2 linked regions of the Candidatus Thiodictyon syntrophicum genome follow. The protein of the gene in region 2 interacts with the protein of the main gene of each other region in a pairwise test. Links are inferred from orthologs where the notes say so. Each region holds a gene or a part of one and is shown on either strand. Other genes may lie near its edges. The genes, in order: ndk and THSYN_RS00985.

Evidence for each region.
Region 1: the proteins of THSYN_RS00985 (region 2) and ndk interact in binary tests that used the Escherichia coli proteins (3 or more experiments, as listed by UniProt). The link is inferred for Candidatus Thiodictyon syntrophicum from one-to-one orthologs.

The regions. Positions count from the first base shown.
Region 1 is NZ_CP020370.1:1,761,837-1,777,257, forward strand. Bases 2,283-5,003 are described here. They hold ndk (nucleoside-diphosphate kinase), read right to left. Parts: upstream 3,997-5,003; coding sequence 3,568-3,996; downstream 2,283-3,567. Other genes in these bases: pilW (type IV pilus biogenesis/stability protein PilW), read right to left, coding at 2,283-2,401; rlmN (dual-specificity RNA methyltransferase RlmN), read right to left, coding at 2,398-3,537; THSYN_RS07650 (acetyltransferase), read left to right, coding at 4,276-5,003. Outside these bases: THSYN_RS07625 (YfgM family protein), read right to left, coding at 1-378; THSYN_RS36630 (hypothetical protein), read right to left, coding at 454-579; THSYN_RS07630 (RodZ domain-containing protein), read right to left, coding at 576-1,562; more of pilW, read right to left, coding at 1,559-2,282; more of THSYN_RS07650, read left to right, coding at 5,004-5,229; THSYN_RS07665 (H-NS histone family protein), read left to right, coding at 6,645-7,052; THSYN_RS07670 (DEAD/DEAH box helicase), read left to right, coding at 7,560-8,849; THSYN_RS07675 (RNA recognition motif domain-containing protein), read left to right, coding at 9,003-9,275; THSYN_RS07680 (M61 family metallopeptidase), read left to right, coding at 9,454-11,283; bifunctional biotin--[acetyl-CoA-carboxylase] ligase/biotin operon repressor BirA, read left to right, coding at 11,291-12,274; THSYN_RS07690 (type III pantothenate kinase), read left to right, coding at 12,465-13,241; THSYN_RS07695 (GGDEF domain-containing protein), read right to left, coding at 13,270-14,484; THSYN_RS35735 (hypothetical protein), read right to left, coding at 14,684-15,286; THSYN_RS07700 (DEAD/DEAH box helicase), read right to left, coding at 15,244-15,421. UniProt on the Escherichia coli protein: Major role in the synthesis of nucleoside triphosphates other than ATP. The ATP gamma phosphate is transferred to the NDP beta phosphate via a ping-pong mechanism, using a phosphorylated active-site intermediate.
Region 2 is NZ_CP020370.1:225,884-241,524, forward strand. The notes cover bases 5,997-8,937. They hold THSYN_RS00985 (5-formyltetrahydrofolate cyclo-ligase), read right to left. Parts: upstream 7,842-8,937; coding sequence 7,152-7,841; downstream 5,997-7,151. Other genes in these bases: ilvA (threonine ammonia-lyase, biosynthetic), read left to right, coding at 5,997-6,972; THSYN_RS00995 (cell division protein ZapA), read right to left, coding at 8,107-8,436; THSYN_RS01000 (TIGR02449 family protein), read right to left, coding at 8,433-8,642; THSYN_RS01005 (UPF0149 family protein), read left to right, coding at 8,714-8,937. Outside these bases: THSYN_RS00955 (ATP-binding protein), read left to right, coding at 1-1,611; THSYN_RS00960 (phospholipase D family protein), read left to right, coding at 1,629-2,570; THSYN_RS36600 (hypothetical protein), read right to left, coding at 2,638-2,772; THSYN_RS00965 (STAS-like domain-containing protein), read left to right, coding at 2,809-3,132; THSYN_RS00970 (2-hydroxy-3-oxopropionate reductase), read right to left, coding at 3,422-4,297; ribose-5-phosphate isomerase RpiA, read right to left, coding at 4,421-5,080; more of ilvA, read left to right, coding at 5,437-5,996; more of THSYN_RS01005, read left to right, coding at 8,938-9,340; THSYN_RS01010 (aminopeptidase P N-terminal domain-containing protein), read left to right, coding at 9,337-10,641; THSYN_RS01020 (DEAD/DEAH box helicase), read right to left, coding at 11,448-14,771; THSYN_RS01025 (SPOR domain-containing protein), read right to left, coding at 14,862-15,641. UniProt on the Escherichia coli protein: Involved in the removal of 5-formyltetrahydrofolate.

The sequences.
Region 1 (15,421 bases), 1.5 Mb from region 2 along the record:
CGTCAGGGCCGGGTCCGGGGCCTTGACGAGCAGCCGTTGCAGGGCGGCCATGGCCCCTGGGGCGTCGCCACTTTCATACAGCACCCGGGCCGCGACCAGGGCGCCCAAGGCGGGGTAGGGGGTAGCGCCGTATTGCTGGTCCAAGAGTTGCGCCTGCTTGGCGGTCGACTCGGCCTCACCCGCGGCGGCACTGACCATCAGCTGCTCGAAGGCCGCCGAGGCCTGGGCGCCGACACCATTGCGGTAGTCGGTCCAGGTACGCCAACCGAACACGACCGCGAGGCCAAGCGCCACCCCGCCCACCACGGACATGCCGTTTTCCTTCCACCATTTCTTGATGGACTCGACCTTCTCGTCGTCGGTTTCGTATTCGCTCACGCTCGGTTTCCTTTTGGGGGTATGGGCACTCGTCTAACGGCTGGATTCCAGCGCGGGTGGCCTTGGATCGCCAGGCTACCGGCGGCGCCGGCGCGGCGGGCGGGCCCGTCGGTTGGACATGATCTGCTCGAAAACAGTGCGATTATAGTCGTCCACCGCGCGCACCAGGCGCGGATTGATTGGGTCGGCCGGGGCGCTCATTCGGGGCTTCTCGGGTCGAACTTGAAGCGCGCGTCCTTGCCGCGGGCGCGGCCGGCCAAGTCGACGGGGCGGCCGTCGACGGTGACGCCCAAGGCCGCGGCGTTACCGATGACAACGGCATAGGGCGGGCTGCCGGCCAGCACCCGGGTGTCACCCTTGCGCATCTGCCCTTTGAGGATCAGCGCGCCGGTGGCGTCACGGACGTTGATCCAGGTGGCAGCGGAGAAGCTCATGGCGACCTCGCCCGGGGGTCCGTTCGGCGTACCTGCCGCAGGCTCGGCCGTGGCGCCGGTCCTGGTCGCATCGGGGGGCGCGTCGGGGGTCGCGACCGCCGGGCCTTGGGCCTGGGTGGCGGGTGGCGCGGGGGGCAGGGCCAGGGCCGCCGACCGCTCGGGTTCCGGGCCGGCACCGGTAGCCGCCGGCAGCGGCAGCGCCGGGCCCGCGGCGGCGGCGCCTTGGGTGGCCGGCGCGCTCGTCTGGTCCAGCGGCGGGGGGGTGTTGGCCGGTGTCGTCAGGGCGAGGCCGGAGGCGTCCCCGGGAGTCAACGACGACAGTAATTCGGCCCGGTTCTGCCACCAGAGTGCGAGCATGGTGACTACCGCGGCCAGCAAGGCGAGGCTGATCAGTCGTACCAGGATGTGACTGCTGCCGATCTCCTGCCGGGGCAGGGGACTGACCCGCAAGCCGACCGGCTCCGGGTCGGGATGGGCCGTGCGAAAGGCGGCAATCAGCGGCTCCGCGTCCAGGCCCAGCAGGCGTGCGTAGTTACGCAGGTAGCCGGTGACGAACACCGGCCCCGGTAGGTCCTGATAGCGGTCCTGTTCCAAGGCCTCGACCGTTGCGACCCGTAGATGGAGTTGGGCGGCGATGCGTTCGATCTCGATCCCGCGGGACTGGCGCTGCACGCGCAGGCGGCGCCCGGGGTTTTCGGAAAACTCGACGACATTTTGATCGTCCGAACTGACGGCTTGAATTGGATTCATCGCGAAGGGCTCATTGGAGGTCCCGAAGATGGGGCGCTAGCGGCTGCGCTCTCGGACGGAAACTGGTCGCGCAAGACCTGTTCGTAGGTCTCGGCGCCTTTGACATTGCCCAGCTTGCGCTCGGTCTTGATCGCCAACTGCAAGGCCTGGTAGGTGTCGGCGTTGGCGGTGAACACGCCCCTGAGGTAGTCGTCCAGGTAACGACGCAGGTAGGCCCTGGCCGCCTTGGCATCGTTGCGGTTCAACTCGATGGCGGCCAGCATGTACAAGGCCGGGCCGTACCTGGGGTTGGCGGTCAGGGCGCGCTGGTAGAAGGTCTCGGCCGCCGCGGCGTCACCGGCACTCATGGCGCAATTGCCGGCGTTGGTCAGCGAAAACCAGGGCGTCTTGTAAAGCGGGTTGGCGAGCGCCTTTGCGTACTGGGCCTGCGCCTCGGGATAGCGCCGCAGGGTGCAGAAAAAGCTGCCATAGGCGTCCAGCAATTCGGGGCTGCGGGGGGTGAGTTCCAGGGCGCGCTTGAAGTTTTCTTCGGCGAGCGGGGTTTCACCGATCTTCTGATAGATCAGTGCCAGCATGTAATAGCCGCCGGAGTTGCGCTGGTCCGCGGCGATCGCCTTTTCCGCGTTTTTCAGCGCCGCTTCCGTCTGCCCCAGGCGGGAGTACTCCGCGGCGATCGCGATATAGAGGTCCGCCGGGCTGTTCTCGGTCGCGTTGGGTACGTCGATCGAGCTTGGCGTACCGCGGGCCTGGTGCCGGCTGCAGGACGCACTCGCCAGGCACAGGGCACAGAGGGCGAGGACCCGCACCAGGGCGGTCACCGGTATGGCCGTGTGGTTCATCGGGCGTGGCACCGCGGCGGTTCGCCGCCGGGGGGCGGGAGGGTGGGCAGACCGACCGTAACCGGGCGTTCGCCGCGGCGGGTGCGATCCTCCACCCGGCCGACCAGTTGCCCGCAGGCGGCGGCGATCTCGTCACCGCGCGTCTTGCGGGTGAAAACCAGCAGGCCGGAGCCCATCAGGCGTTGGCGAAAGGCCTCCAACTGCGCCGGGGGGGTGGTCTTGAAGCCGCTGTCGGGAAACGGGTTGAAGGGAATCAGGTTGAGCTTGGACGGGGTGCCCTCCAATAGTCGGATCAGCTGTTTGGCGTGCTGGAGACTGTCGTTGATGCCGTCGAGCATCACATATTCCCAGGTGATCTTGCGCCGTTGATCCCCGGCGAGATAGGCGCGGCAGGCCGGCAGCAGTTCCTCCAGCGGGTACTTGCGATTGATCGGCACCAATTGGTCGCGCAGGGCGTTGTTGGGCGCATGCAGCGATACGGCCAGGGCGACGTCGCTGACCTCCCGCAACCGATAGATATTGGGCACGATGCCGGAGGTGCTCAGGGTGACCCGGAACTTGGAGAGATTGTAGGCCAGGTCGTCCTGCATGACCGCCATGGCCTTGACCACCGCCTCGAAGTTCGCGAGCGGCTCGCCCATGCCCATCATCACCACGTTCGATGGCGCCACACCCAGTTGTCGTGTCGCATGCCAGACTTGGCCGACGATCTCGCCCACCCGCAGGTTGCGATTGAATCCCTGGCGGGCCGTGGCGCAGAAGGCGCAGTCCAGCGCGCACCCGACCTGGGAGGAGACGCAGAGGGTACTGCGCCCCTCCTCGGGGATGTACACCGTCTCGATGCGCTGCCCGTCATCCAGCTCCATCACCCACTTCAGGGTGCCGTCCGCGGACGGCCGGGAGTGGATGATGCGGGGCAGGCGCAGCAGCGCGTGGTCCGCCAGTGCGGCGCGCAGGCGTTTGGGCACGTCGGTCATCGCGTCATAGTCGATGACCCCATGCTTGTGGATCCACTTGAACAGATTACGCCCGTGGAAGGTCTTGAAGCCAAGCGCGGCCACCAGGGCCTCACAATCGGTGAGGTCCAGGTCCAGCAGGTTCGGCCCCGGGGCCTGGGCTTCTTGCGGATTATCCATCGCGGGTGCGCGGTCCGGTCCGGGTCGGGGTCAGCGGGTGCGCGGGCAGAGGCCTTCCGGGAAAAAGAATGCAATTTCCACCGCCGCCGTGTCCGGGGCGTCGGAGCCGTGCACTGCGTTCTCGGTAAAGGAGTCGGCGAAGTCCGCCCGGATGGTGCCCGGGGCGGCGTTGGCCGGGTTGGTGGCGCCCATGATGTCGCGGTTCTTCGCGACCGCGTCCTCACCCTCCAGGGCCTGGACCATGACCGGCCCGGAGGTCATGAAGTCCACCAGTTCCGCGAAGAACGGCCGGCCCTGATGCACGGCATAGAAGGCCGCGGCCTGCTCCTTGCTCAGGTGCACCATGCGCGCCGCGACGATGCGCAGTCCGGCCGCCTCGAAACGGCTCAGGATGGCGCCGATGGCGTCTTTGGCGACGGCGTTGGGCTTAATGATAGAGAGGGTGCGTTCGACTGGCATGGGGGCTCCGGATCAGGTGTTTGAGGGCGCGCCCGCGGCGATAATGGGGCAAGGTCCCGGGGTCGTCCCCGGCGCGGCGCAGTGGCCGCCGCCGGTGCGGGCCGGCGCAAAGCAAGTCGCGCAGTCTACCGGCAAGGGGGATGACCGGCAATGCCGGGTGTCTGCCGACGCGCCCGCGCCGGGCGTCCCGGGCGCGCGGCAGTGCCCGGCCGCGCGCCCGGTCGGGGGGCGCAAGTCCATCCGGCCCACGAGAAATTTAACCCGCAGTAGAGGTGAGTCATGGCCTATTTCGACGTCTTCAACGGGGACGCGGACGGTATCTGTGCGTTGCGGCAACTGCGGCTCGCGCACCCGCGCGAGGCCACCCTGGTAACCGGGGTCAAGCGCGACATTGCCCTTTTGGAGCGGGTCGAGGCCGGCCCCGGGGACCGGGTCACGGTGCTCGACATCGCGCTGGACAGCAACCGTGCGGCACTGACCCGGATATTGGCCGGGGGCGCCCGGGTGCGCTACTTCGACCACCATTTCCCCGGTGAGATCCCCACCCACCCCGGGCTTGATTGTCACATCGAAACCAGTCCGGACAAGGGTACGAGCCTGTTGGTCGATGAATTCGTCGGCGGGCGTTTTCGCGCCTGGGCGGTGGTGGGCACCTACGGCGACAATTTCGATGCCGCGGCGCACCGTGCGGCGGCCCCGCTCGGGCTTGCCGCGGCCGAGCTTGCGCTCCTGCGGGAACTGGGCATCTGCATCAATTACAATGGGTACGGCGCCGCCGTGGCCGATCTGCATTGCGCCCCGGATGAGCTGTATCGCCGCCTGTGTCGCTACGCGGACCCGTTGGCGTTCATCCGCGAGGACCCGACCTTCCAGCGCTTGAGCAGCGGCTACGCGGATGATCTGGCCCGCGCGCGGGGCACCGCGCCGACACTCATGCAGGCGCGCTACCGGCTGCACATCCTACCCGACGAACCCTGGGCGCGGCGCGTCAGCGGGGTCTTCGCCAACGCGCTTGCACAGGCCGCGCCGGAGTGTGCTCATGCCCTGCTGACGCGGCTGCCGCACGGCGGCTTCCTGGTGAGCGTGCGCGCCCCGCTGACCCGCCCCGCGGGTGCCGACCAACTATGCCGCCAATTCGCGACCGGGGGCGGACGCAAGGCGGCGGCCGGCATCAATCACCTGCCCGAAGCGGACTACGACCGCTTCGCAGCGGCCTTCGCGGCCGCCTTCTAGCCGCATCCCGAACCCGGCGCGGGCCTTGCGCACGATTCCGCTCGACCCTTGCGGGGCGGGGTCGCGACCGCGCCGGTGCGCGTGTGGCGAGCGCGCATTCATTTGGTCGTTGGTCAGGGTGGACGGCTTTACTGGTGACAAGCGCGCGCGTCCCCACTATACTGCCGGGCTTGGGCTGAGTGGCAGAGTGGTCATGCAGCGGCCTGCAAAGCCGCCCACCCCGGTTCGATTCCGGGCTCAGCCTCCACTCACGACTGCTCCGCTCGCTTGCGGCGGCGGCTGGCCGGCGCTATCGGCAACTCCCCCGCAGCCCTGGCGAGCAACCGTCCGCATCGCAACCGGCAGACTCCCGGCGGGCAGCGAGCCCCGGGAGGCGGCGCGGACCGGGGCTTCCAAGACCGCGCCCGGGTGGCGAAATCGGTAGACGCAAGGGACTTAAAATCCCTCGCCGAGAGGCGTGCGGGTTCGAGTCCCGCCCCGGGCACCAATTCGTTGGCCGCGTCTGCAGTTTTGGCCTGGTCGGCACGATCACGAGCGGGCGCCGCGCCGTCCGATCGCTACCCAACCCCGCCCGGCGGGTGCCGCCAATAGCGCTCGCGCGAGTGTCCCGGCGCCCCTGGTCCAGGTCCCGCTGTCGGCGGCGTCCCGCTCCCCACTGACTGCTTCCCGCCAGCGCAACGTCTTGACTGACCGCTGCCAACACCATTGTTGAAGTCGCCAAAGGAGATGACGGCGCGGCGTGCCGCGCTGCCTTGCCCCTCCCTATGATCCCACCCGCGCTTCCCCGGGCGCCCCCGCGAGCACCGGGTCCGTTGGGTCATTCGCCCGCCTGCTCCAGCAGTTACGTGTCATTGCATTGCGGCTGGGTCCGTATTCGCGGCGACCTCTTCGGCGGCCGGACGGCGCGCCGGCGCAATCCGGGTGCAGCCGCGCAGACACGACAATCATCAGTCGTTCGTACCGGCGGCGGGGATTGCGTTGCGCGGCATCCCGGCGGCGGACTTGATCATCGTTGCGGCCGCGCCGGGCCGGAGTCCAGGGCTTCAGCCTTGGACTCCGGAAGGTGGCCGCTGGCCGGAACGATGATCAAGGCCCCGGCGGCGACGAGCGGCGCGGCGCAATACTTGCCCACCGAATGCCTGACCGGCGCCTCATCCCCGCCACGAGCCAACGCAGGAATGCCCGCCGGCAGTTGTCCGCGATTGAATCGCCCGGATGGTCGAGTCCCCGGCGGCGCCTGTGCCGGGGCGCGTCGTCGGCCGCGGTGCGGCGGCCCGGCGTCCGGTATTTTTTATCTTCCTCACTTGACTTTCATTGCGAAACGAATACATTAGTAAGGGCGCGCTCGTGACAGCTATGCGCGGCGATACGCAGACCAACTCAGTCCATCCATTTTCAGATCGGAGGTACCCACCGTGGAGTACGCAAACCTTAACGTTGATGAGATCCGGCAGCGGCTCGAGGAAATCGAGCAGAGCAAGTCGGAATTGCAGCGGGCATTGACCACCCGGCGGCAAGAGGCGAAGCAGGGCGTGGTGCAGCAGATCAGGGACCTGATCAGCCAAAACGGGTATGAGGTCGACGAGATCGTCCCCTTGATCATGCCCCGGCGTCGTCGTGGGGCCGCGGCTGCGCCCCGTGCGACCCCCTCCGGACGCGACTACACCCGTTATGTCGATCCGGAGAACTCGGAGAATGTCTATGTCCGTGGCGTGCTGCCTGGGTGGATGAAGCAGAAGATGCAGGAGCAGGGCTACGATGCGTCCGTCAAGGCGGATCGTGAGTCGTTCAAGGCCAATTACCTCCAGGTGCTCGAGGCCTGATACCCCGCGCCCTGAGCCCCGCGCCGGATTTCCGAGTCGAAACCGGCGCGACGCCTGGCTGATGAGGCGAGCAAATCCCCGTCAGGTGTGCGTCAAGGCGTGCCCCCGGCGGGTGTGCTTCGAGCGGGTCACGATGGGCCATCGCGCGGCGCCCAGCGTGGCGTCGCAGCGTTCCGCAGGGTCGGCGCTGCGTGGGTGCGGCATCCGCCTCGGTGATGTTAAGTCAATGAAAATATTGGCTTTAATGAGTCCGGTAAAAGGGGCGTCAGCGGGCTTCGGTCGCGGGATAGATCAAGTCCAACAAATCCGCTGGCTTTTCGCTTCGCATGTGTCTAGACTCCAAAATCTGCGCGATCCGGCGCCAAGCGGTCGTTACACCCCGTCTCGCGGTTGATTGCTTTTTCGACGCTCAGGCGTCTCCGTCGAGCGTACATTTTCTTTCACTTTGCCTGGATCGGTCCCGACAACGCCGGGTAAGCCGCCTGGGCAAACAGGCTCGGAGCCTCCATGTCTTTCGATTCGCTCGGCCTCAGGGCCGACTTGCTGCGCGCCGTCGCGACGCAGCGCTACGGTCGGCCGACGCCGATCCAGGCGCAAGCCATCCCAGAGATACTTGCCGGTCATGATCTATTGGCCGGCGCCCAAACCGGGACCGGTAAGACCGCCGCCTTTGTACTGCCCGTCTTACATCGGTTAGCCGAACAGGGCCATCCCCAACGCCATCCCCGCGCGCTGATCCTGACGCCGACGCGCGAACTCGCGGCCCAGGTCGGGGAGCGGGTCGCGGCCTACGGCATTCACCTGCCGCTGCGTTCCGCGATCGTCTTCGGCGGCGTTGGTATGCAGCCCCAAGTCGACAAACTCCAGCGCGGCGTCGATGTCCTGATCGCGACTCCCGGGCGCCTGCTCGATCATGCGACCCGCCGCACGGTGGATCTGTCCCGGGTTGAAATCCTGGTGCTGGATGAGGCCGATCGGATGCTCGATATGGGCTTCATCCACGACATCAAACGGATCTTGCGCCTGGTTCCGGAGCGGCGGCAAAACCTCCTGTTCTCCGCGACCTACTCAGATGAGATCCGCCGCCTTGCCGATGGCCTGCTCAAGCACCCCAAGACCGTCGAGGTGGCGGCCCGGCGCAATATGCCGATCGAGGCGGTCGCCCAGTCCGCGCACCCGGTTGACCGGCAGCGTAAGCCCGATTTGTTGGCCCACCTGATCCATCGCGAGGGTTGGGAGCAGGTACTGGTCTTCACCCGCACCAAGCATGGGGCGAATAAACTCGCCGAGAAGCTCACGCGTGACGGGATCACCGCCGCGGCGATCCACGGCAACAAGAGCCAATCGGCGCGCACCCGGGCCCTGGACGAGTTCAAGCGCGGGTTGGTACGGGCCCTGGTGGCGACCGATATCGCCGCGCGCGGCCTGGATATCGCCAATCTGCCCCAAGTAGTCAATTTCGAATTGCCGAACGTGGCCGAGGACTATGTCCACCGTATCGGCCGCACCGGCCGCGCGGGTGCCGTCGGCGCCGCCCTGTCGCTGGTCAGCCATGACGAGAAGGGATTACTCAAGGGGATCGAGCGCCTGTTGCGCCGGGAAATCCCCATGACCCCCGTCGTCGGGTTCGAGCCGTCCGCGAATCCGCCGGCCGAGCGCGATGAGGATGACGAGCGCGTGCGCGGGCGCACCGATTTCGCCCCGCGCCCGCGCAGTGGGCCTCGCGGCGACCGCATGGGCGGGGCGCCGGCCGCGCGGCCGGGTGGCCGGCGTGCCATGCCGGCCCGCGGCCGCTAGCCGTCGGTATCGCGTTGCCGGCTGCCCACGCGGCCTGGCCGCGCCACGATTTCGCCCCAACGGTTGGGGACAAAGACTGTCGAATCAGTTGTGCATTGATCATTCGACCGTTCTCACTCTCTCTTCAATGCACTTTGACGGAACACTTGAACGATGAATATCTACGTTGGCAACCTGGCCTACTCCGTGACCCAAGACGATCTGCGCGACGCCTTCGCCGCCTATGGCGAGATCTCCAGCGTCAACCTGATCACCGACAAATTCACGGGCGACTCCAAGGGTTTCGGCTTCGTCGAGATGCCGAACAACTCGGAGGCCGATGCGGCCATCAAGGCCCTGAACGAGACCCCCCTGAAGGGTCGCAACCTGAAGGTCAACCAGGCCAAGCCGCGCGGTGAGCGTCCCTCCCGCGGTCCGCGCTGGTAAGCAACGCGTAAGGCCGGGGCGCTCGTCCCGGCCTTCTTGCGCGGTGACGCGCGCGCACTGGTGGCCGTCGGAGCGGTTTGAATGCCGCACCGACGTCGCGTTTGACGTCGGCCGTGTAACGTTGTCCGCAAATGATCCCCGATCCTGATTCCAACGGCAGTTCGTCGGGGATCCCCGCGTGCTGACTTACCGGGTGCGTCCGCAGAACCCGCAGGCCCATCTGTTCACTGTTGAGTTGGTGATCCGGGGCCCGGTGACGACTGCGCTGCAACTCACCATGCCGGCCTGGTGTCCCGGCAGCTATATGATCCGGGACTTTGCGCGCAACGTCGTATGCTTTGCCGCGCAAGCTGCCGACGGCCGTGCCCTCACCCTGACGAAACTGGACAAACAGACCTGGGAACTGGTCCCCGGCCAGGGTTGTATCGCGCCCCTGATCGTTCGCTACCAGGTCTACGCCTGGGAGTTCACGGTGCGCTCGGCCCACCTCGACTGCACCCACGCCTATTTCAACGGTCCCAGTCTGCTGCTGCAGGTCAGCGGTCACGCCGACCGGCCCTGTCGTATCGAGCTGTTGCCGCCGCCGGGGGAGCGGTATCGGGACTGGCGGGTGGCCACCAGTCTGCGCGCCCTGGACGCCGCGCCCTGGGGGTTCGGCGCCTATCAGGCAGACGACTATGCCGACCTGATCGACCATCCGGTGGAGATGGGGACCTTCGAGTTGATCAGCTTTGCGGTCCGCTCGGTCCCGCACGCGATGGCCATCAGCGGTCGGCAGCGGTGCGACCTGGAGCGCCTGGGGCAGGACCTGGGGCGGGTCTGTGAGCAGCACGCCGCGCTCTTCGGTGAATTGCCGATCGATCGCTATCTCTTTCTGACCGCCGCGGTCGGTGACGGCTATGGCGGTCTGGAGCATCGCTTCTCGTCCAGTCTGCTGTGCACCCGGGATGACCTCCCGCAGCCGGCCGGAGAGGGGGCCGACGCGGCGCCCACGGAAGGCTATCGGCGCTTCCTCGCTCTGTGCAGCCACGAGTATTTCCACCTGTGGCACGTCACGCGCATTCGGCCCGCGGCCCTGATGACGGGCACCTTGAGCGCCGAGGTCCATACCCGCACCCTCTGGGCCTTCGAGGGCATCACGTCCTACTACGACACCTTGGCCTTGGTGCGCAGCGGTTGTATCGACACCGATGCCTATCTGCAACTCCTGGCCGAGACCATCACCCGGGTCATGCGCACCCCCGGCCGGCTGGTCCAGTCGCTGGCGCAGTCCAGCTTCGATGCCTGGACCAAGTTCTACCGGCAGGACGACAACGCCCCCAACGCCATCGTCAGCTATTACGCCAAGGGGGCTCTGACGGCGCTCGCCCTGGACCTGACCATCCGGCGCGACACCCAGGGCCGGGTCTGCCTGGACGACGTGATGCGCGCCCTCTGGGAGCGCTATGGCCGGACCGGGGTCGGGGTCCCGGAGCGCGGCGTGGAGGCCATGGCCGCGCAGGTCTCCGGTCTCGCCCTGGACGGCTTTTTCGCCCAGGCACTGGACGGCACGACGGACCTGGACCTGGCGCCCCTGCTCGCCCAGGTGGGGATAGCGTTGCGTCTGCGGCCGGCGACCGGCCCCAAGGACCTGGGTGGGGTCGTCGCGCGGTTCGCGCCGGGCGTGGCCAAACCCAGCCTGGCGATCCGGCTGAGCGCCGGGTGCGCGGACGCGGTGATCCAAAACGTCCTGTCCGGCGGGGCCGGGGAGCGCGCCGGGCTGGCGCCCGGGGACTTGGTCGTGGCCGTGGACGGACTGCGCGTCACGGCGGAGAACCTGGAGCGGCGGGTCGCCGCGGCCGGGGCCGACACCGCGATCCGTCTGCACCTGTTTCGCCGCGACGAACTGATGGAACTTACCGCCAGCCCGGCGCCGGCCGCCGCGGATACCTGCGAACTGATGCGCCTGGACCCGGTGCCCGCGGGGGCCGCCCCGGCGCAGGCCGCCTGGCTCGCCTGTCTGGCCTGAGCCGGTCATGCCACGGGGCCTCGACCTGATCCGCCTGCTCGCCGACGGGGACTATCACTCCGGCGCGGCGATTGCCCAGCGCCTGGGTCTGAGCCGCACGGCCGTCTGGAAGGCGCTGCGCAAGGCCACCGACCACTATGGTCTCGCCCTCGAGAGTGCCCCCGGCCGCGGCTACCGCCTCCCAACCCCGCTGGAACTCTTGGACCCGGCACTGATCCTCGGCGCCCTCTCCATCGCCGGCGGGGAGCGGCTCGCCCGGCTTGAGATCCACGACCAACTCGCCTCCACCAACGACCGACTCATGGCAGACGCAGCGCTGTCGGCCCCCGCGGGTACCGTCTGTCTCGCCGAGCGCCAGACGGCCGGGCGGGGGCGGCGCGGCCGGACCTGGGTGTCGCCCTTCGGCACCAATCTCTATCTCTCGCTCCTGTGGCGCTACCCCTTCGGACCCGCCGCCGTGGGTGGAGTCAGTCTGGCGGCGGGGGCGGCCGTCGCCGGGGTCTTGGCTCGCCTGGGGGTTGCGGACCTGGGGCTCAAGTGGCCCAATGACCTGCTGTGGCGGCACCGCAAACTCGGTGGTCTGCTGCTGGAGGTGGCGGGCGAGGCCCAGGGGCCGAGCCACCTGGTGGTGGGCCTGGGCCTCAACCTGCGCCTGGATGCCGACCAGGGGCGGGCCATCGACCAGCCCTGGGCCGACCTGCGCGAGGCCCTGGGCGACGCGGCGCCAGGGCGCAATCGCCTGGCCGCCGCGCTTATCGAGGGCCTGCTGGAGATGCTGGAGCGCTACGGCGACCTCGGGCTCAAGCCCTTCCTGGACGAGTGGGCCGGGTTCGACCTCCTGCGCGGGCAGCGGGTCCGGCTGCAACAGGGCGAGCGCCTGATCGCGGGCGACTATGCCGGGATCGACCCCGACGGAGCCCTGCGGCTGCACACCGCCGAGGGCCTCCAGCGCTTCCACTCGGGGGAGGTCAGCGTGCGTCTTGGTGACTGAGCCGCCGCGCCTGGAGAGTGCTTCTAGCGTCGTTGTCGTTGTCGTTGTCGTAATCGTTATCGTAGTGCCTCGGATTCTCTCGCACCCCGAATTGCATCGCTTCTCCGATTGCGACAACGACAACGACAACGACAACGACAACGATTGTGTTTAACTTGTTCCTGACTCGTTACTTTGCACCAGGACGCCCATGAACCTGTTGATCGACATCGGCAACACCAACCTGCATTGGGCCCGGCAGGACGCCGCGGGTCTCGGTCCGATGACCGGGGTCCGCCACGGCGGGGGCCTGCCGCTCGATCTGCTTGCCGCCTGGGAGGCGCTGGACCCGCCGCGGCGGGTGCTGGTCGGCAACGTCGGCGGGGCGGACCTGGGTGAGACCGTCGCCCGGGTGGTGCGCGCCTATTGGGGGCTGGAGGCGCAGTTCGCCGTGACTCGCCGTGACTGCCTGGGGCTGCGGGTCGCCTATGCGCAGCCGACCCGCCTGGGAGTCGACCGCTGGCTGGCCCTGCTCGGCGCACTGGGGCGCGGTGCGGCGGCGGCGCTCGTCGTGGATGTCGGCACCGCGGCCACCTTCGATGTCCTGGCCTCGGCCGGCCAGCACCTGGGCGGCCTGATTCTGCCCGGCCTGACCATGATGCGCGACAGCCTGTTCGCCGGCACTCGGATCCCCCCGGGCGAGCCGGAGCCCACCGACGAGCCCTGGGCCGCGGACACCGGCGCGGCCGTCGCCACCGGCAGCCTGCACGCCCTGGCGGCCCTGGCCGAACGCCTGCACCAACGGCTCTGGGACCGGCTGTCGGAGAGCGCCGGGGCGGGATCGGCGCCCCCCCCGGCCTTGCTGATCACCGGGGGCGATGGGCCCCGCATCGCTCCCCTGATCGCCCGGCCCCTGGAACTGGTCCCGGAGCTTGTCCTGTGCGGACTGGCCCGCCTGGCCTCGACCCAGTGGCGACCTGAAAACTGATCGCTGACTGCGCCTCGCGGCACCAGGATCAGGCGTCGGCGTCGCGCGCACGGCAGGCGCAGACACGGTTGCGGCCCTGGTGCTTGGCGGCGTACATGGCCGCATCGACCGCGCCGAGCAGATCCTGCGCGTTCTGCGTGAGGTCGTCGGCACAGCTCACGCCGAAGGAGCAGGTGATCCGCAGCGGCGGGACGGGTCGGAACAGGGCGGGGCTCGCCTCCAGGCCGGTGCGCATCCGTTCCGCGACCCGGGTCGCCGCGGCGAGCGGCGTCTCGGGCAGCAGGACCATGAACTCCTCCCCGCCGAAACGCGCGAGCAGGTCCTGGCCGCGCAGGCGCTGGTGGGTGGTCGCGACCACATGCTGGAGCACCTGATCGCCGACCCCGTGGCCATGGGTGTCGTTCACCTGTTTGAAGTGATCGATGTCGAAGAGGATGAGCGACAGCGGGATCGCCGACTGGCGATGCCGCAGCAGTTCTGCGTCCAGCCGGGCGAGAAAGACCCGGCGGTTGTAGAGGCCGGTCAGGGGGTCGCGCTCCGAGAGATGCGTCAGGATGGTGTTGGCCGCGTGCAGATTGGTCTCCGCGCGCAGAAAATCGAACAGCGGGAAGCACAGCGCGAGCATGAAGATCCCCATCAGGTCGATCAGCAGCATGGTGTAGAGGACCTGTTTGCGCACCTCCGGGCCCAGGGTATCGGTGAACACGAACCCGTACATCAGGAACACGGTTCGCAGGATGAAGGCGGTACCGATGATGACGATGGCGCCGATGATGGTTCCCCCGATCAGGTTGTTCGGGTAGGCATGGGCATAAAAGAGCCGGGCGACCGCAAGGTAAAGCGCACCGTTGAGGCTTGAGGTCATGGCGCCCGGCACCGTTTCACTGTCGACGAACACCACCAGAACCCAGAACACCAAGGCCAAGGACAGGGCCGCGGCGCCGAGTGTCTGCGCAATCCCCGGCCGGCGCAGGAAGTCGAGCGTCGCGCACAGCAGGAAGATGGGAAAGACGAGCAGCAGGATCTCCGCCGCCGGGATGGTCAGCAGCGTGAGACCGTAGACCCATTGCGACAGGTTGAGCGCCCAGCCGGCGGCAAAGGCCAGGGCGCCCAAGGCCAGCCAGGTGTAGGCCCGCTCCTGGCGAATGTGTGCCGCGATGGCCATGAAGACCCCGGTGAGGGTGAAGACCATGATGGAGACCAGGAGCAGGGTCGGCGGATCGATCAAGGAGAAGGGGTACATGACGCCTCAGTTAGGCCCTGAGGGTGGGCCCGGTCGATTCGTAGCGGTCGGGGTCGGCCATGGCATGGTCGCCCCGCCGGCCTCCAGTCGACACTTTACCGCCGATCGTCGCCTGAGACACCCGGTGAAAGTCGCGCAGCAACCCTGTGGGAGCGGCTTGCGCGAGACGGGGCCCGGCAAGCTGCCGCAGCGTTACAGGTTACCGCGGCGTCGCATCGCGGCTGCAAGCCGCTCCCACGGCCTGGTCCCCGAACTGGCCGGCGAGGCCGCTCAGCGTCATATTCTCCGCGATGGCGTCGTGGGGAATCAGCAGATACCGCCAGGGCTTGCCCCCGTGGGCGAGTGCGTGGACGGTGGCGTTGGCGCACCAATTGACGGCGACCTCTTTCTTGGCCAGCACCACCGGGTCCTCCAGTTCCTTGCGCATCTTCGGTTCGAGCATGTAGATGGTCGCGTCCGTCTCGGCCACGAAGTCCGGCTGGTACTCCCGATGATTGGCACCATCACGGTAGTAAATCTGGAACTGCCCTTTGGCAGGGCGAAACCACTTCTGGGCCTCTCGCTCCAGGATCACCGCGAGCTTACGCTCCGCGTCGGACTCGAATTTCTGTACCGGGTACAGGCAGCGCGCAAAGCCGCCGAACAGGTATCGGCCCATGTTGCTCTTGTCCCGCGGGGCTATCCGGTAGTCCGCGGGCGGCTCCGCTACCGCGTAGCTGTAGGCGCTGGGTTTGAGTTCCGTGAAGCCCTTGCTGATCTTCACCTCGTAACCCGCGGCCTCCTCGAACCAGTGCTCCTGCATCTGGGCATGTATGAAGGCGGCGATGGGCTGCTGATAACAGCGCAGGACCCGGCAAGCGTCGTCCTCCGACAGATAGCCCAGGAAGTGCCGGACCGTCTGCCCGGCCAGGTCATAGAGCAGGTCCGCATGGCGTAC
Region 2 (15,641 bases):
GGCGATGGAATGGATGCAACGACGCTTCGCATGGCACTGCAGTTCGGCAACGGAACGCGACTGAACGACCGATCAGGAATCGGGCGTTTCGGTATGGGGCTTCCTAATGCATCCATCTCGCAAGCGGCTCGCTTGGATGTCTGGAGTTGGCAAAACGGGCCGGACAATGCGCTTCATACATTTTTGGATGTCGATGAGGTTGAGTCTGGCGTTACGGAGTACGTTCCAGAGCCGGAGCACGAGCCCGTTCCCAGTGACTGGAGAGATTTGTCGGCGCAGCTTGGTAATTCAGGAACGCTCGTCGTCTGGTCAAAAATAGACATTAACCGCCTCACATGGAAGAGCGCCCGATCGACTTTGCTAAACACGGAACGTTTGATCGGACGTATTTATCGGCGTTTCCTGCTCGATGGTTCATTGATCATTAGACTCGTTGCTCCAGATGTTGGCGGCGGCACCAGTTTTGACAAGGAAGCCTGTTTTGACGACCCGCTGTATCTAACCCCTGCCGCTAAAGTCCCGGCGCCGTTCGACCAGACGGCGATGTTCGAGTCGGTTTTTGAGGACCCCCAGGAGATTGAGTTTGGCGGCAAGAAGCACATTGTTAATATGCGATTTTCTGTCGCAACAAAGAAGACCATTGACGAAGCCGGGTCGGCGGATCGCGGCCAGACGGCCTATGGTAGGCACGCACGTAACAATATCGGGGTGTCTCTTCTGCGCGCCGGGCGTGAGCTTGTGTTAGACGCAGGGTGGTGCATTGGATACGATCCCCGAGAACGCTGGTGGGATGCGGAAGTGGAGTTCGACCCGGCGCTTGACGAGCTTTTCGGCGTGACAAACAACAAGCAAGCTGCAACCCATTTTTCTGAACTCGCGACGACCGAGTGGGAGCAACTCGCCGAAGAAGGAGAAAATTTTTTGGATGTTGTTAATCGCCTGAAAGCTGAAGGTGATCCACGGGGTTGGTTGCTGGTTCTGAGCGATAGTCTAAAGAGAAACCTCAAGCATCTTCGCGAATTGATTAAGGCCCAAGCATCAGGAGGCCGTTCCACACGGAGAAAGAGACATCAGGAGCCGGACGACGTAACTAACACCGTCAATAAAGGGTGGAAAGATCGATCTAAAGAAACGCCAATCGAAGGCGAAGACACGCCGAAGACAAAAGAAGACTTCGTGGAGATAAAGGAAGACCTTACGCAAAATAAGAAATACTCTGACGAAGCTGCGGATGAGTTGGTGTCTTTAATCAAGGATGCCGACCTTCGGGTGGTTTTTTTGGAGGCTGCGTTCCCTGACTCCTACCACTTGTTTAATGTCGAAATCAAGGGAAAGGTGACAGAGGTCACTTTTAATCGGTCGCACCCCGCGTTCGATGATATTTTTGGCACAATTAACACCGTCGATGAGGACATCACCGACCTTACTCGGGAGGAGGTTCTTAGCAGGCTAATGCGAGCAGTGAATGCGACAAAGATCATTTTCGCTGGGTGGGCACGGTATGAGCGTGAAGCGGGAATGGAACGTGCGCGCGCGTTGCAGAAGGTGCGATTCGAGTGGGGACAGATCGCAGCGAAGTTCCTCGATCCTGACGATAATCTGGCATTATAGGGCAGCGGAAGCGGGACATGGTCGTTGATGGAGAAAGGCTGAAGGTACTGTTGAGCAGAGCGCAGCGTGAGGTTGTGCTCTGCGCACCATTCATTAAAGTGGCGGTACTGGAGACTCTATTTGAGAGCATTCCCGAAGACGTGGAGGTTAGGGTTTACACGCGTTGGCGCGCGGCGGAGGTTGCGGCTGGCGTTAGCGACTTAGAGGTTTTCGAGTTGGTAAACGAGAGAGCCGGAGCAAGATTATTTATCCTTGATGCTTTGCATGGAAAGCTGTATACCGCGGACAGCGAGTGCATGCTAGGATCGGCCAACCTTACCGGGCCGGCGCTTGGATGGAGCCGAAAGAACAATATCGAACTTATGGTGCCAATGGCTATTGAAGCGCCGGAGGTACAAGCGTTCATGAAGCGACTTAATGAGGCGGTTCCTGCGACCTACACTCTAAGAAAGCAGATCGAGGACGCGGCGAAAGAACTTGTCGCACACCCCTTAGAAGAAGGACAGGCAATGGACGAAGATGATGTGCAGGGGCGGCGGGGCCAATGGCTCCCAAGATGCGCGGCGCCCGAGAAGCTCTATGCCATTTTCTGCGACGAAAATACGAATGCTGTGGTTAAAGACACGCTTCGAGACGGCTTGCAGGATTTGCGCGACCTATCATTGCCCCCGGGACTGTCGGCGGCGGAATTTGAAGTTGAAATACGGAATGCGTTGTTGTCGATGCCATCCTTCGCGCAGATCACCGCGCGAATACCAAGTCGGATCACAGATGGGGAGGGACGCAATCTTGTCCTGCAATGCAAGCCGCACCTGGACGGAAGCGACGCGGCATATCTCTGGCAGATCGTGCGCGGGTGGATCAGCGTATTTTTTGCGTCTCAGTATGAAGTTGCGGCGGAGAGCTATGTGGTGCGATTGAGGTCATCGCGTAAGTCGAAGGTAGATTCTTCAGAGTGATAGTTGAAGGGTGCTACACGCTGATCGCTTTGTAGGCCGAAGCGACAACAAGTGTCGATGTAACTGATCACGCATCCTCTAGCAAGAGGTAGCCATCGCCTTTGACCTGCGGCGGGACCGGCTTGGCGACATACGCATCGCCGAGTTGCTTCCAGCCCTCGAAGGCATGGCATCTATCCCCCTTCGATTCGAGTAGGTTCACTTTACTTTTTCGGGGTCGCGGCCCCATGATCGCACCATGAACACCCATGAACACCGCACCCACCTGACACTGAGCACCCAGACCCAGGGTCGCCTCGCGGCCGTGCGCTCCATCGCCGTACCGGTCCGTGAGCAGGCCGAGGACGCGCTCGCGCATGGGCGTGAGGTAGTCTTTGATTTCGCTGGGATCGAGGTGACCCAGTCTTTCATCGACGAGTTGGTGGGCGCCCTGATCCTGCGCCAAGGCCCCGCGATCCTCGAGCGGGTCGTCTTCAAGAACTGCTCGGACGACACCCGTGCCATCATCGAGTTTGTCGCGACCGATCGCTGCGACCAGTACTTGCGTACCCGTGCGCACTGATCCGCGGACCATACCGATGGTGTTGGCGTGGCGGGAACCGTCGAATTTTCGCTCCAGTGCGGGAAGCGGCCTGCGGACTTGATCCTGGTCCCGCCCCCTCTCCGATCGGCGGGATCGCCGGTCCGCGCAGCGGAACCTACGCATGGCGCCGGGCGTCGTGCGATCCGCGGCGTCGTCGGTCCGCACAGCGGACCCTACGGGCTCGCCATGACCGCCGCCCGTGCTGCATGAGCGAGCGACAGCTTTCCTTTCCCCTCAAACAGTGAAAAATCGCCCAGCAGGCGATTTTTCAATGGTTCATGGACTCCAGCACCTTGTAGATCGCCGCTGAATCCAGTTCCCCCAGCCCTTGGTCGACCAAGGCATCGAGGTACTGGGCAATGCTCGCGGCGGTCGGCAGGCCGAGCCCCAATTGCGCGGCCGCCTCGCCGACGATCCGCATGTCCTTCTGGTGCAGGCGCGCCTTGAAGCCGGGGGCAAAGTTGCCGTCGATCATGCGTTGGCCGTGGACCTCCAGGATGCGGCTCGCGGCGAAGCCGCCGAGCAGGGCCTCGCGCACCCGCGCCGGGTCCACCCCGGCGGCGCGCGCCAGCAGGATCGCCTCCGCCACCCCGGCGATGGTCGCCCCCACCACGATCTGGTTGCACGACTTGCAGACCTGGCCGGCGCCGTTCGTGCCCACATGGACGATGTTGCGCCCCAGGACCTCCAGCAGCGGGCGCACCCGGTCGAAGACCGGCACCGCGCCGCCCACCATGATCGAGAGGGTCCCCGCGATCGCCCCGGACTCCCCGCCCGAGACCGGTGCGTCCAGCATGGCCACCCCTTGGCCCTCCAGACGCCCCGCGATCACCCGGGTGGCCGCGGCCGAGATGGTGCTCATATCGACCACGACGGCGCCCGGGGCCGCCCCCTCCAGCACCCCGCCCGGCCCCAGGATCACCTGCTCCACGTCCGGCGTGTCGGCCACCATGGTGAAGATCACCTCGGCCTGGGCGGCGGCCTGCGCGGGGCTGCGCCAGGTCATGGCGCCGGCCGCCGCCAGCGGCTCCATGGACTCCGGGCGGCGGGCATAGACCGCCAGGTCGTACCCGGCGCGCCGCAGGTTGAGGGCCATGGGGCGGCCCATGATGCCGAGTCCGATGAAGGCGATGCGATCAGGCATGTATAAGGTCTCTGTGGCAGGCTGACAGATGCAGTTGTCGTGAGGCTCAGGCGCCGCTCCTGGTGGGAGCGGCTTCAGTCGCGACGAGGCCACGGCTGCTTGCCCCGTCTCCAAGGCGATGACTTACTCGGGCATCAGCGTTTTTGGGCCCTGCGGGGTGCCCAGGATCAGGACATCGGCGGGCCTCAGGGCGAAGATGCCGACCGTGACCACGCCAGGGATGTTGTTGATTTGTTGCTCCAGACTGACCGGCTCCAGGATCTCCAGGCCCTGGACGTCCAGGATCAGGTTGCCGTTGTCGGTGACGAAGCCCTCGCGCCACACCGGGGTGCCGCCGGCCCGGACCAGTTGCCGGGCGACGAAACTGCGGGCCATGGGGACGACCTCTACCGGCAGGGGAAAGCGGCCGAGCAGCTCCACCAACTTGGTCTCATCGGCAATGCAGACGAAGCGAGCGCTCGCCCCCGCGACGATTTTCTCCCGGGTCAGGGCCCCGCCGCCGCCCTTGATCAACTGCAATTGGCGGTTGGACTCGTCCGCCCCGTCCACGTAGAGTGCGAGGTCACCGACCGCGTTCAGGTCGTAGACCGGGATGCCGTGGGCCTTCAAGCGGGCGCTGGACACCTCTGAACTGGACACGGCGCCCTCGATGCGACCCTTGATGGTCGCGAGCGCGTCAATGAAGTGATTGACCGTGGAGCCGGTGCCCACGCCGATGATCCCGCCCTCGACATAGGCCAGGGCCGCGTGGGCGGCCTGTTTTTTCTGCTCGTCCTGGTTCATGGGGTGCCTCGCTGAATTGGTCTCTTAAGGGCTTGGTATCATAGCGCAAGTGATGGGTTTCGCTGCGCTCTACCCACCCCACAATCTACCATCTCGGCGCCTGGTAACCTGGGGCGTCTGGCCCCCGGGGGTGCAATCAGAACTGATGTTTTAACGCACATGTCGTAGGGTACGCATTGCGTACCCGCCAAGAGCTACCGGACGTTCTCGCGGACCGGGCATCGTTGTCGTTGTCGTGGTCGGATTATTCGATTACGACAACGACAACGACAACGACAGCGTACCCGGGATCTCGGTTACCACATCAGTTCTGATCGCACCCGGCCCCCGGCCCCTTGTCTCACTGAGGTTTTCCAATGCCCGACAGCTACATCGAGCGCATCCTGAAGGCCCGTGTCTACGAGGTTGCCCAGGAGACCCCCCTGACCCTGGCGGCGGCCCTCTCGGCCCGCCTGGGCAATCAGGTCCTGCTCAAGCGCGAGGACCTCCAACCGGTCTTTTCATTCAAGCTGCGCGGCGCCTACAACAAGCTGGTGAGTCTGAGCCCGCAGGTGCGCGCCCGTGGGGTCATCGCGGCCAGCGCAGGCAATCACGCCCAGGGCGTCGCGCTGGGCGCGGCGCGTCTGGGGGTGGCGGCCACCATCGTGATGCCGCGCACCACCCCGGGCATCAAGGTCCGGGCGGTGCGGGCCCTGGGCGGGACCGCGGTGCTGTGCGGCGACTCCTACGACGAGGCCTATGCCCATGCCATGGGACTGGTCGCGGAGTTGGGTCTGACCTTCGTGCACCCCTTCGACGACCCGCAGGTGATCGCCGGTCAGGGGACCATCGGCATGGAGATCCTGCGCCAGCACCCGGAGCCCCCCCATGCCATCTTTGTCCCCGTGGGCGGTGGTGGGCTCATCGCCGGCATCGCCGCCTATGTGAAGTGGCTGGCGCCCCAGGTGCGCATCATCGGCGTGGAGCCGGAGGACGCGCCGACCCTGCACGCGGCCCTGGCGGCGGGGCGGCCGGTGGAACTCGCGCAGGTCGGCCTGTTCGCCGACGGGGTGGCGGTGCGCCGCATCGGCACTGAGACCTTTCGGGTCGCCGCCCAGCGGGTGGACGAGGTGATACTGGTCGGTACCGACGAGATCTGCGCCGCCATCAAGGACATCTACGAAGACACCCGCGGTATCGCCGAACCCGCCGGGGCCCTGGCCGTGGCTGGCCTGAAGCGCTATGTGGCGCGCACCGGCTGCCGCGGTGAACACCTGGTGGCGATCGAGAGCGGTGCCAACATGAACTTCGACCGGCTGCGCCATGTGGCCGAGCGGGCGGATTTGGGTGAGCGGCGCGAGGCCCTGCTGGCGGTCGCGATCCCCGAACGGCCCGGGAGCTTCCTGGCCTTCTGCCGGGCGCTCGGCGAGCACCAGATCACCGAGTTCAACTACCGTTTCGCCGACCCCGATCAGGCCCAGGTCTTCGTGGGGGTGGAACTGGGCGGCGGCGACGCCCAGCGCGCCCGGTTGATCGGGCAACTGCGCGACCAGGGGTTGGGGGTGCTCGATATGACGGACAACGAGACCGCGAAGTTGCATGTGCGCTACATGGTCGGGGGGCACGCCCCGGGGGCGGGCGAGACCCCCGGAGAGACCGTGGTCCGATTCGAGTTTCCGGAGCGCCCCGGGGCCCTGCTGGACCTGCTCGGCGGGCTCGGCAAGCGTTGGAACATCACCCTCTTCCACTACCGCAACCATGGGGCCGCCTATGGCCGGGTACTGATGGGGGCGACGGTCCCGCAGGCAGAGCGCGCCGACTTCCGCCGCTCCCTGGACGCCCTGGGTTACCCCCATTGGGATGAAACCGACAACCCGGCCTATCGCATCTTTGCCGGCGGGCTGGCTAACTAGCGCGTCGCCCAAGGTTCGAGAGGAAGAAGAATGCTTGTCGCATCGTTGTCGTTGTCGTAATCGTAATCGGAGAAGCGATGCAACTTGGCGTGCGAGAGAATCCGCTACGATAACCTCGACAACGACAACGACAACGACAACGACAACGACAACGACAATCGAGGCTGGCCGCCAACCTGTTATCTTGTGCGCCGATAGATGCGGCTTTCGGTCGCCACGGCGTCGAGCGGCACGTCCCAGGGGCGGGGCACCAGGCGCGTGACGCGCTGGCATTCGTGGGCGATGCCGATCAGGCGCGGCCGCAGCCAGTGTCGGCGCTGCCGCAGGAAGGCCAGGGTGCGGTCGTAGTAGCCGCCGCCCATGCCGAGGCGGTTGCAGTCCATGTCGAATCCGACCAGCGGGACCAGGATCAGGTCGAGTGCCCAGGCTGGCGGCCGCCCCTGGCGACCGTGCCGGGGCTCGGGTATCCCGAAGCGATTAGTAGTCAGGGCGTCACCCGGTGCGTAGCGGACAAACCACAGTCGGCGCTGCCGCCCCGGACGCAACACGGGCAGAAAGGTGCTTGCAGTGCCGCGGCGGGCCGCCGCCGCGAGCAGGGGTCGCGGGTCCAGTTCGCCGTTCGCCGGCCAGAACGCGGCGATCCGGCGGGCGCATCGGAAGGCGGGCTCCCGCCCCAGCACCCGGGTGAGTGCCGCCGCGTGACGTCGCTGATCGTTGCGGGAAAGCAGGCGCCGTGCCGCGCGGAGTCGGCGACGCAGGCCGCGGAGCGCCGGGCACCCGTTCGGCGCGTGCCGTCCCCACGGCACCTCAGGGTCAGCGCAAACAGCAGAAGTACCGAGTGCCGTGGTGGGGGCGAGGGGAGATTGCATTGGAAGCGAATCGAACACAGGGGCTTGGTACCCGCGGCCCTTTCGCAAGCGACGATAAAGGGGCGACACCCCCCGTCTGTGCCGTCGCTAACCTTTGTTCTTGAACCGTGAGGTTCAAGTGGGGTCAGTCGCGTCGGCTTCAGGCTTTCCGCTCGGGGGCGGACTTGCGCAACGGCCTCGTGGTCATGTCCCCAGGGTACAAAATAGGCTCAAGAAAATACCCAGCCAGCGGTCGAACACTACAGGGGGTGTCTGGGGAAAGAGGCTATACCCTTTCGGCCGACGAGTCCAGGGCCGGTTGCGCGGACAGGGCCTCGCCGATGCGCTCCTGCAGCCGACCGAGCCGCCGGGTGACGGCGGTCTCCCCGCCGCCCTGCGCCTTTTGCAGTTGCAGCAACTCATTGGCGATATTGAGCGCCGCCAGCACCGCGATGCGGTCCGAGCCGATCACCCGCCCGGTCTGACGGATCTCGCGCATCCGCCCGTCGAGCAGCCGCGCCGAGGCGATCAGGTCCTCCTGCTCGGCGGCCGGGCAGGCGATGCGATAGTCCTTGTCCAGGACTTTGATATTGACCCCAATGGGCTCGTCGGTCATAGACTCTCCTCCATCGCACGCAGCCGCGACAGCATGGCCTCGACGCGGCTGCGTGCCTGCTCGGTCTTCTCGATCAGGTCGCCGCGCTCGGCCGCCAGGGCCTCCTGGCGGGCGCGCAGGGAGGCGTTTTCCTCTTGGAGACGTTGACACAGGTGCAGCAGATGCTCCACGCCGCGCTCGAACTGGTCGATGTCGAAACTGGCCAAGATCAGGGCCTCTTTGAGAATTCTTCGCACTATAGAAGGGGCGGCAGGCAGGGTCAATCGGGTCGGTGCCCATGGTATGCTCAAGAGCCGCAACCAGACGGGCATCGACCGCGCCAGGCGCCCCGGAGACCACCACGGACATCGACTACGATCAGATCGGGAACCTGCTCCAGGCAAGCCCGCTCGCCCCGACCCCGAGCGAGGCCCAGGGGATGCTCTGCGGCCTGATCTGCGGCGGGTCCGCGGCCCCGGAGTCGGCCTGGCTCGACCTGTTGTTGCCGATCCCGCCCCTGAACCCGGACGGGGACGCAACCCTGGACCAGGAGGTGCAGCCGGCACGGGCCGTCCTGGGTGCGCTCGCGCGCCGAACTCAGGAGCGGATTGCAGGTCCCGGGCTCGATTTCCCCCTGTTGCTCCCGGACGACTCCCACGCCCTGGCCGAGCGCGCCACCGCCCTCTACGACTGGGTGCGCGGCTTCCTGTTTTCAATCGGTGTCCTGGGCCTCGCCGAGCGCGACCTGTCCGCTCAGGCACAAGAGGTCTTGCGCGACTTCGCGGACATCACCCGCCTGGATCTCAACCAGTTGCGGCAGGACGAGGAGAACGAGGCGGCCCTGACCGAGCTGACCGAGTTCGTCTGGGTGGCCGCCATGCTGATCTACGAGGAGCGGGCGGCCCCCCGCCCGGGATCGCGATGACCATGGCCGAGTATGGACGGCGCCGCCGCGCCCTGCTCAAGGCCATCGGCGCGGATGGGCTCGCCATCCTGCCGGCCGCCCATGAGACGATTCGCAACCGCGACGTCCACTACCCCTTCCGGCAGGCGAGCGACTTCACCTATCTCACCGGGTTCCCGGAACCCGAGGCCCTGGCGGTCTTCGCCCCCGGGCGCAAGAAGGGGGAGTTCATCCTGTTCTGCCGCCCCCGCGACCCGGAGCGCGAGCAGTGGGACGGCTATCGGGCCGGGGTCGAGGGGGCCACGGCGACCTACAAGGCCGACGAGGCGCACCCCTTGAGCGAACTCGACGCCCTCATGCCGGGACTGATCGACGGACGCGCCCGACTCCTGTTCCCCATCGGCGCCGATGCCGCCTTCGACGCCCGCGTCTTCGGTTGGGTCAACCAGGTGCGGGCCAATGTGCGCAAGGGCGCGCTCCCGCCGGAGACCTTCGTCACCATCGAGGCGCTCCTGCACGAGCAGCGCCTGCGCAAGGGCGAGGCCGAGGTCAAGCTCATGCGCCGGGCGGCGCGCATCTCCGCCGCCGGCCATCGCGGGCTGATGCGTCTGTGCCGCCCGGGCCGCGGCGAGGCGGAACTGGAGACCGAGTTCCTGCGCCACTGTGCCGCCGCGGGGGCGCGCTTCCAGGCTTATCCGCCCATCGTCGCCGGCGGGGCCCGCGCCTGCGTCCTACACTACGTCGACAATTGCGCGACCCTCAAGGACGGCGACCTGGTGTTGGTCGACGCGGGCTGCGAATTGCACGGCTACGCCTCGGACATCACCCGCACCTTCCCGGTCAACGGCCGGTTCAGCCCGCCCCAGCGTGAGCTCTACGAACTCGTCCTGGCGGCCCAGCTTGCCGCGATTGCGAAGGCCCGCCCCGGCAACCGCTGGATCGAGCCCCACGAGGCGGCGCTCAAGGTCCTGACCAAGGGCCTGATCCGTCTCGGCATACTCGAAGGCAAGACAGCCAAGCTGATCAAGGACGAGGCCTATAAGCCCTATTACATGCACCGCACCGGTCACTGGCTCGGCATGGACGTGCACGACGTGGGTCACTACAAGGAGCGCGGTGAGTGGCGGCGTCTGGAGCCGGGCATGGTACTGACGGTGGAGCCGGGGCTCTACATGCCGGCCACCGAGGCGGTCCCCGCGCCCTATCAGGGCATCGGCATCCGGATCGAGGACGACGTGCTGATCACGCCGGACGGCAACGAGATCCTCTCCGCCGCGGCGCCCAAGGACCCGGAGGCGATCGAGGCCTTGATGGCCAGCTAGCCAAAGGAAGCATCTTCATACGCCTGGCGCTCCTGATGGCGAGTGATCCGAGTCACCTTTGGCGCTTGCAGCGCCAAGTGAGCCTGCGACCCCACGGACATCGCGAAGGACTTCCTGCGCGTTTATCTGCCGCAAGAGGTGCTCACCGAGGTCGATCTGGACAGCGTGGAGATCAGTAAGGATACCTAGGCGTCGTCCGACCTGCGCACGATCTACTCGGACCTGGTCTATCGCGTGCGCTGGCGGGGCCAGCCCCTGCCGGTCTGCGTCTTGTTCGAGCACAAGAGCCGGCCTGAGCACTGGACCCAACTGCAACTGCTGCGGTACTTCGCGGTCGAGGGCGACGCCTACCGCAAGCAGCACCCGCGGGCACGGCTGCTGCCGCCGGTCATGCCGCTGGTGGTTTATCACGGCAAACGGCGTTGGCGGGTTCCCCGGAACTTCCACGACCTGATCTCCCCGCTTTCGCCCGCGCTGGCACCTTACATACCGAGCTTCACTTACGTCTTGGTGGACATCTCGCCGCAGAGCGACCCTGAGGTCAAGGGTAAGGTCCTGACCCGGCTGGTGCAGCTCGCGATGCGTTCGATGCGGCCCGGACGCAGACCGACACGCAGCTGCGCCATCATGGCCAGCAAGGCCGCCAGGTCGGCCGCCGTGGCGAGGGCGTCGCGGTACTGTTGCCACAGGGTCCACAGTTGCACGGCATGCTTGAAGCTGAGTTGGCGGGGGATCTGGTCGGCCAGCAGTGCCGACTGCGCCATCAGGAGACGGATCAGATTGTAGGCGAGCCGATTAAAGTGGACCTAGGTCTGCGCCAACGGCGCAAACAATGCCTGCAGGTCCGCCCCGCTGAAGCCCAAATCCGGCTCCCCCGCCGCCTCCTGATAGACCCCGGCAGCGAGCGCGCGTTTGCGCTCCTGCATGGAGAGGATGCGCTCCTCCACCGTCTGCTCGGTCACGAGCTTATAGACGAAGACCGGCTTGTCCTGGCCGATCCGATGCGCCCGGTCCGCCGCCTGGGACTCGACCGCCGGGTTCCACCAGGGGTCATAGAGGATCACGGTGTCGGCCTCGGTGAGGTTGAGTCCCACGCCGCCGGCCTTGAGGCTGATGAGGAACAGGCTCACCGCGCCGGAGCGAAAGGCGTCGATGGCCTCGTCGCGCTTGCGCGTCTGGCCGGTGAGCTTGGCATAGGGGATGCCGCGGTCCTCGAGTTCGGTCTCGATCAGGGCGAGCATACTGGTGAATTGGGAGAAGAGCAGGATGCGTCGGCCCTCTTCCAATTGCTCCGGCAGCAGGTCCATCAGCAGTTCCAGCTTGGCGGACTCCTTGACCCGGGCGGCGGCCGGGATCCGCAGCAGGCGCGGGTCGCAACAGGTCTGGCGGAGCTTCAGCAGCGCATCCAGGATCGTGATGTGACTGCGTGCCAGTCCCTGGGCGGCGATCGCCTCGCGCACCCGCTTCTCCATCGACAGGCGAATGCCCTCGTAGAGTGCCGCCTGGGCCTCACCGAGCGTGACGCTCTTGATGATCTCGGTCTTGGGCGGCAGTTCGGTCGCCACGTCCTGCTTGCGGCGGCGCAGCATGAAGGGGGCGATGCGCTGCGCCAGGCGGCCGTGGCGCTCATGGTCGTGGTGCTGTTCGATGGGGGTGCGCCAGAGCCGTTTGAAGCTGCCCTGATCCCCCAGGAAGCCGGGCATCAGAAAGTCGAACTGGGTCCACAACTCGCCCAAGTGGTTCTCCATAGGGGTGCCGGTGAGACAGAGCCGGTGATCGGCCTTGAGCGCCCGGACCACGGCGGCGGCCTGGGACTTGGGGTTTTTGACGGACTGCGCCTCATCGAGGATCAGGCTGTGGAAGGATTGCTCGGCCAGGCGCTCCTGGTCGCGCGACAGCAGGGGGTAGGTGGTCAGCACCAGGTCATGATCGGGCATCCGATCGAAGAGTTGGTGCCGGTCGGAGCCGTGCAGGACCAGGGTGCGCAGGGCCGGGGTGAAGCGCGCCGCCTCGCGGCGCCAGTTGCCCATCAGGCTGGTGGGGGCGACCACCAGGGCGGGGCGGTCGAGCCGCCCGGCCTCCTTTTCCACCAACAGGTGGGCCAGGGCCTGGACGGTCTTGCCGAGCCCCATGTCGTCGGCCAGGATGCCGGCCAGGTTCCAGGCGCGCAGGAACTGGAGCCAGTCGAGCCCGCGCCGCTGGTAGGGGCGCAGTTCCACGGTGAGCCCGGCCGGGGGCTCGACCGACTCGATGCCGGTGAAGTCCTTGAGGCGCCGGGCCAGTTCGCGCAGCCGCTCGGCCCCGCGGATGGCATAGCCCTGGGCCTCGAGTTCGGCTAAGGCCCCCGCGTCGAAGCGCGAGATCCGCAGTTGCCCGTCCGCCCCCGGCGCGGCGCGGTCGAAGAGGTCGCGCAGGATCGCGATGAAGGGTTTGAGACGGGCCGCCGGCAGATCGACATAGCGGTGGGCCGCCGCGGGGTCCGTCCCCGTCGGGTCCAGGGGCAGGCTGATGATCTGCGGCAGTTCCGCGTCCAGACCCAACTCCAGCAGGGGGGCGATGATCGGCAGCAGCGGGATGCGCCGCCCGCCCAGATCGAGATCGAAGCGCAGGCCGAACCAGTCGTTGCCCCCGGACTCGGCCTCCTCCTCCACCTCCAGGTCCCAGTCCGCCGTCTCGAAGCGCAGGCGGAAGCTGTCGGCGATGTCCACCCGCCAGCCGGCCGCCGCCAGGGCCGGGAGGCCGTCGCGCAGCAGGGCCGACCAGTGGCCGGCGCGCTCGATGGGGTTGGTGGCGGCGGGGAGCAGCCGATGGCCGCCGGCGCGCTGCGGGGTGTTCACGGCCGGGACGAAACCCAGCCCCGCCAGGGTGTCCAGGGCGCCGCGCTCCGCGTCCAGGTCGCGATGGATGCGCACGGTGCCGCCGCCGCCGGGCAGGACGCTGTGGGTGAGCGCCGGCAGGCCGGGGACGCGATGGCCGGCGTAGTCGAAATCGAGGTTGAGCTGGTCGGTCGCGGCACCCGCCAGGGTATCGCAGGTCAGGGTCAGCCAGGGGGTGGCCGGGGCGGTCGCGACCTCGGTCACCGGCACCGGCACCGGGGTCGGCAGGGGCAACTGGGGGAACTCCAGCACCAGGGTGCGGGCGATGGCCTCCGCCTGACTGGCGCGCAGGCGCGGGGCGGCCAGGACCTCGCGCAGTTGCGCGGCACTGAGCCCCCCGGACTCCAAGGGGCCGACCAGATGCCCGGCCAGGTCCAGATACAGCGGCGGCTCCAGGAGCAGCAGCCGGGCCGCCGGTACCACGCCGAGCCCCAGGGTCAGGAGCCCGTCGGCGCCCTCGTGCCAGTCCATTTGCAGGTCTCGCGGTGCCCCCAGGCCCAGGGGGGTCGCCTCCACGGCCTGCCAATGGCAGCGGCCGGTGCCGATCATCCGCAGCAGGGCGACCCGGCCATTCAGACCGGTGAGCGGGACGCTGCTGATCCACTGACCGGCGGAGACCGCGCGCAGCATCCCCAGGATGTCATGGTCCGCCGCCACCAGATACTCGGGGGTGGAGTAGCCGTGCAACAGGTTATACAGATTCGCCTGGCGGCCCTTGGAGAGCCCGCCGCGGCGCAGCGGCTTGGCCACCCGTAGTTCCACCGCGACCCCCTGGGGGTCGGTCGGGCCCGGTTGGAGCACATAGACCAGGCGCTCGGCGTCGGCGACCGCGGCCGGCTCCTGGCCGGCCGCCACCACCCTGGTCAGCCAGCGCTTGAGGAACTCGGTGGCGGCGCTGCCGTCCGTCGGCTGGAACTGGCGCTCACGCTCCTCGTAGGCGAGACAGGCGGCGGCCACATGCTTGCAGTTGTAGCCCACGGGGCAGCCGCAGGAGCCGGTGAGGTCGCGTTTGTCGGGGTTCGCGGGGATGAAGATCAACTGGCGATAGAAGCGCCCGCCGCTGCCGCGCACCCGTGCCTGGAGGCTGACGCCCTCGGCGTCGCGCCGCTCCTCCGTGAGGTCGATGACCATCCCCTGCCGGAAATAGTGCAGGCCCCGGTTGAAGGAACTCAGGTCGATCGCGTGGCGGATGTCATCTCGGGTCAGGGGGCGGGGCATGGCGTAGCGCACAAGGCAGTCAAAGCGACCGGCCATTGTCGCCGGTTCCGGCGCCTTTGCCCATGGGGCGAGAAAGATCGGCCTCCCGGCTTCGGGCGGCGGCCTCAGGCCGCTCGCGGCAAGCCGTCAGTGGCGGGCGGCCCCCCGTTTGACGATCTCCAGGTCGGTCCCGCGGGGCAGGTCGCGAATCCAGGGCGACGGTGAGCGCAACCCGGTAGGCAGTTTCGCCAGGGCCGCCTGAGCCTCCGCACGGTTGGCGTGCAGGCTGTGGATCAGCACAAACCAGGGGCGTCCCCGGCGGGTCTCCTCACTCAGATAGACCGGGTCCGGCAGGTCCGGGCGCAGCGCCAGCTCCAGGATCTTGTCCCGGCTGTAGCCGCCCATGAGTTGGAGGGCGAAGGGGCGGTCCGTAATCGACGTCTTGCTAATGCGCGGGGGCACCGGGGCGGCCGCGTCAGGGCCGCTCTCGGGGCGCGCGGCCGGCACCGATGCCGGCTCCGGCTCAGGCGTCGCCGGCTTGGGTGGGCGCGCCCCGGTGTCCGGGGCCGTCACCGGGGGGGCGTCCAAGGTCGGACCCGGGCGGGACGGCATCGCGCTGACCAGTGACTGGAGGCCGCGCTGCAGGGCCTCCAACTCGCCGCTTTGGCGCCGCTGCTCGGCCGCCAGACGCTCCAGGCGTTCCGCCGGGACCGTCCCCTCGGCCCCCGGGCCTGGGTCCTTGCCCCCCCGGCGCGGCCGGCTGGAGAGCTCGCCCACGGTGGCGGTCAGGGTCGCCACCCGCTCTTGCAGTTCGGTCTCCTGCTGGGCGATGCCGGAGAGGCGCTGCACCTCCTGGCGCAGGCTCGCGAGCGCGACGGCGGCGGCCGTGTGGCGTGTGTGGGCGTAGAGCGCGAACAGACCGACCCC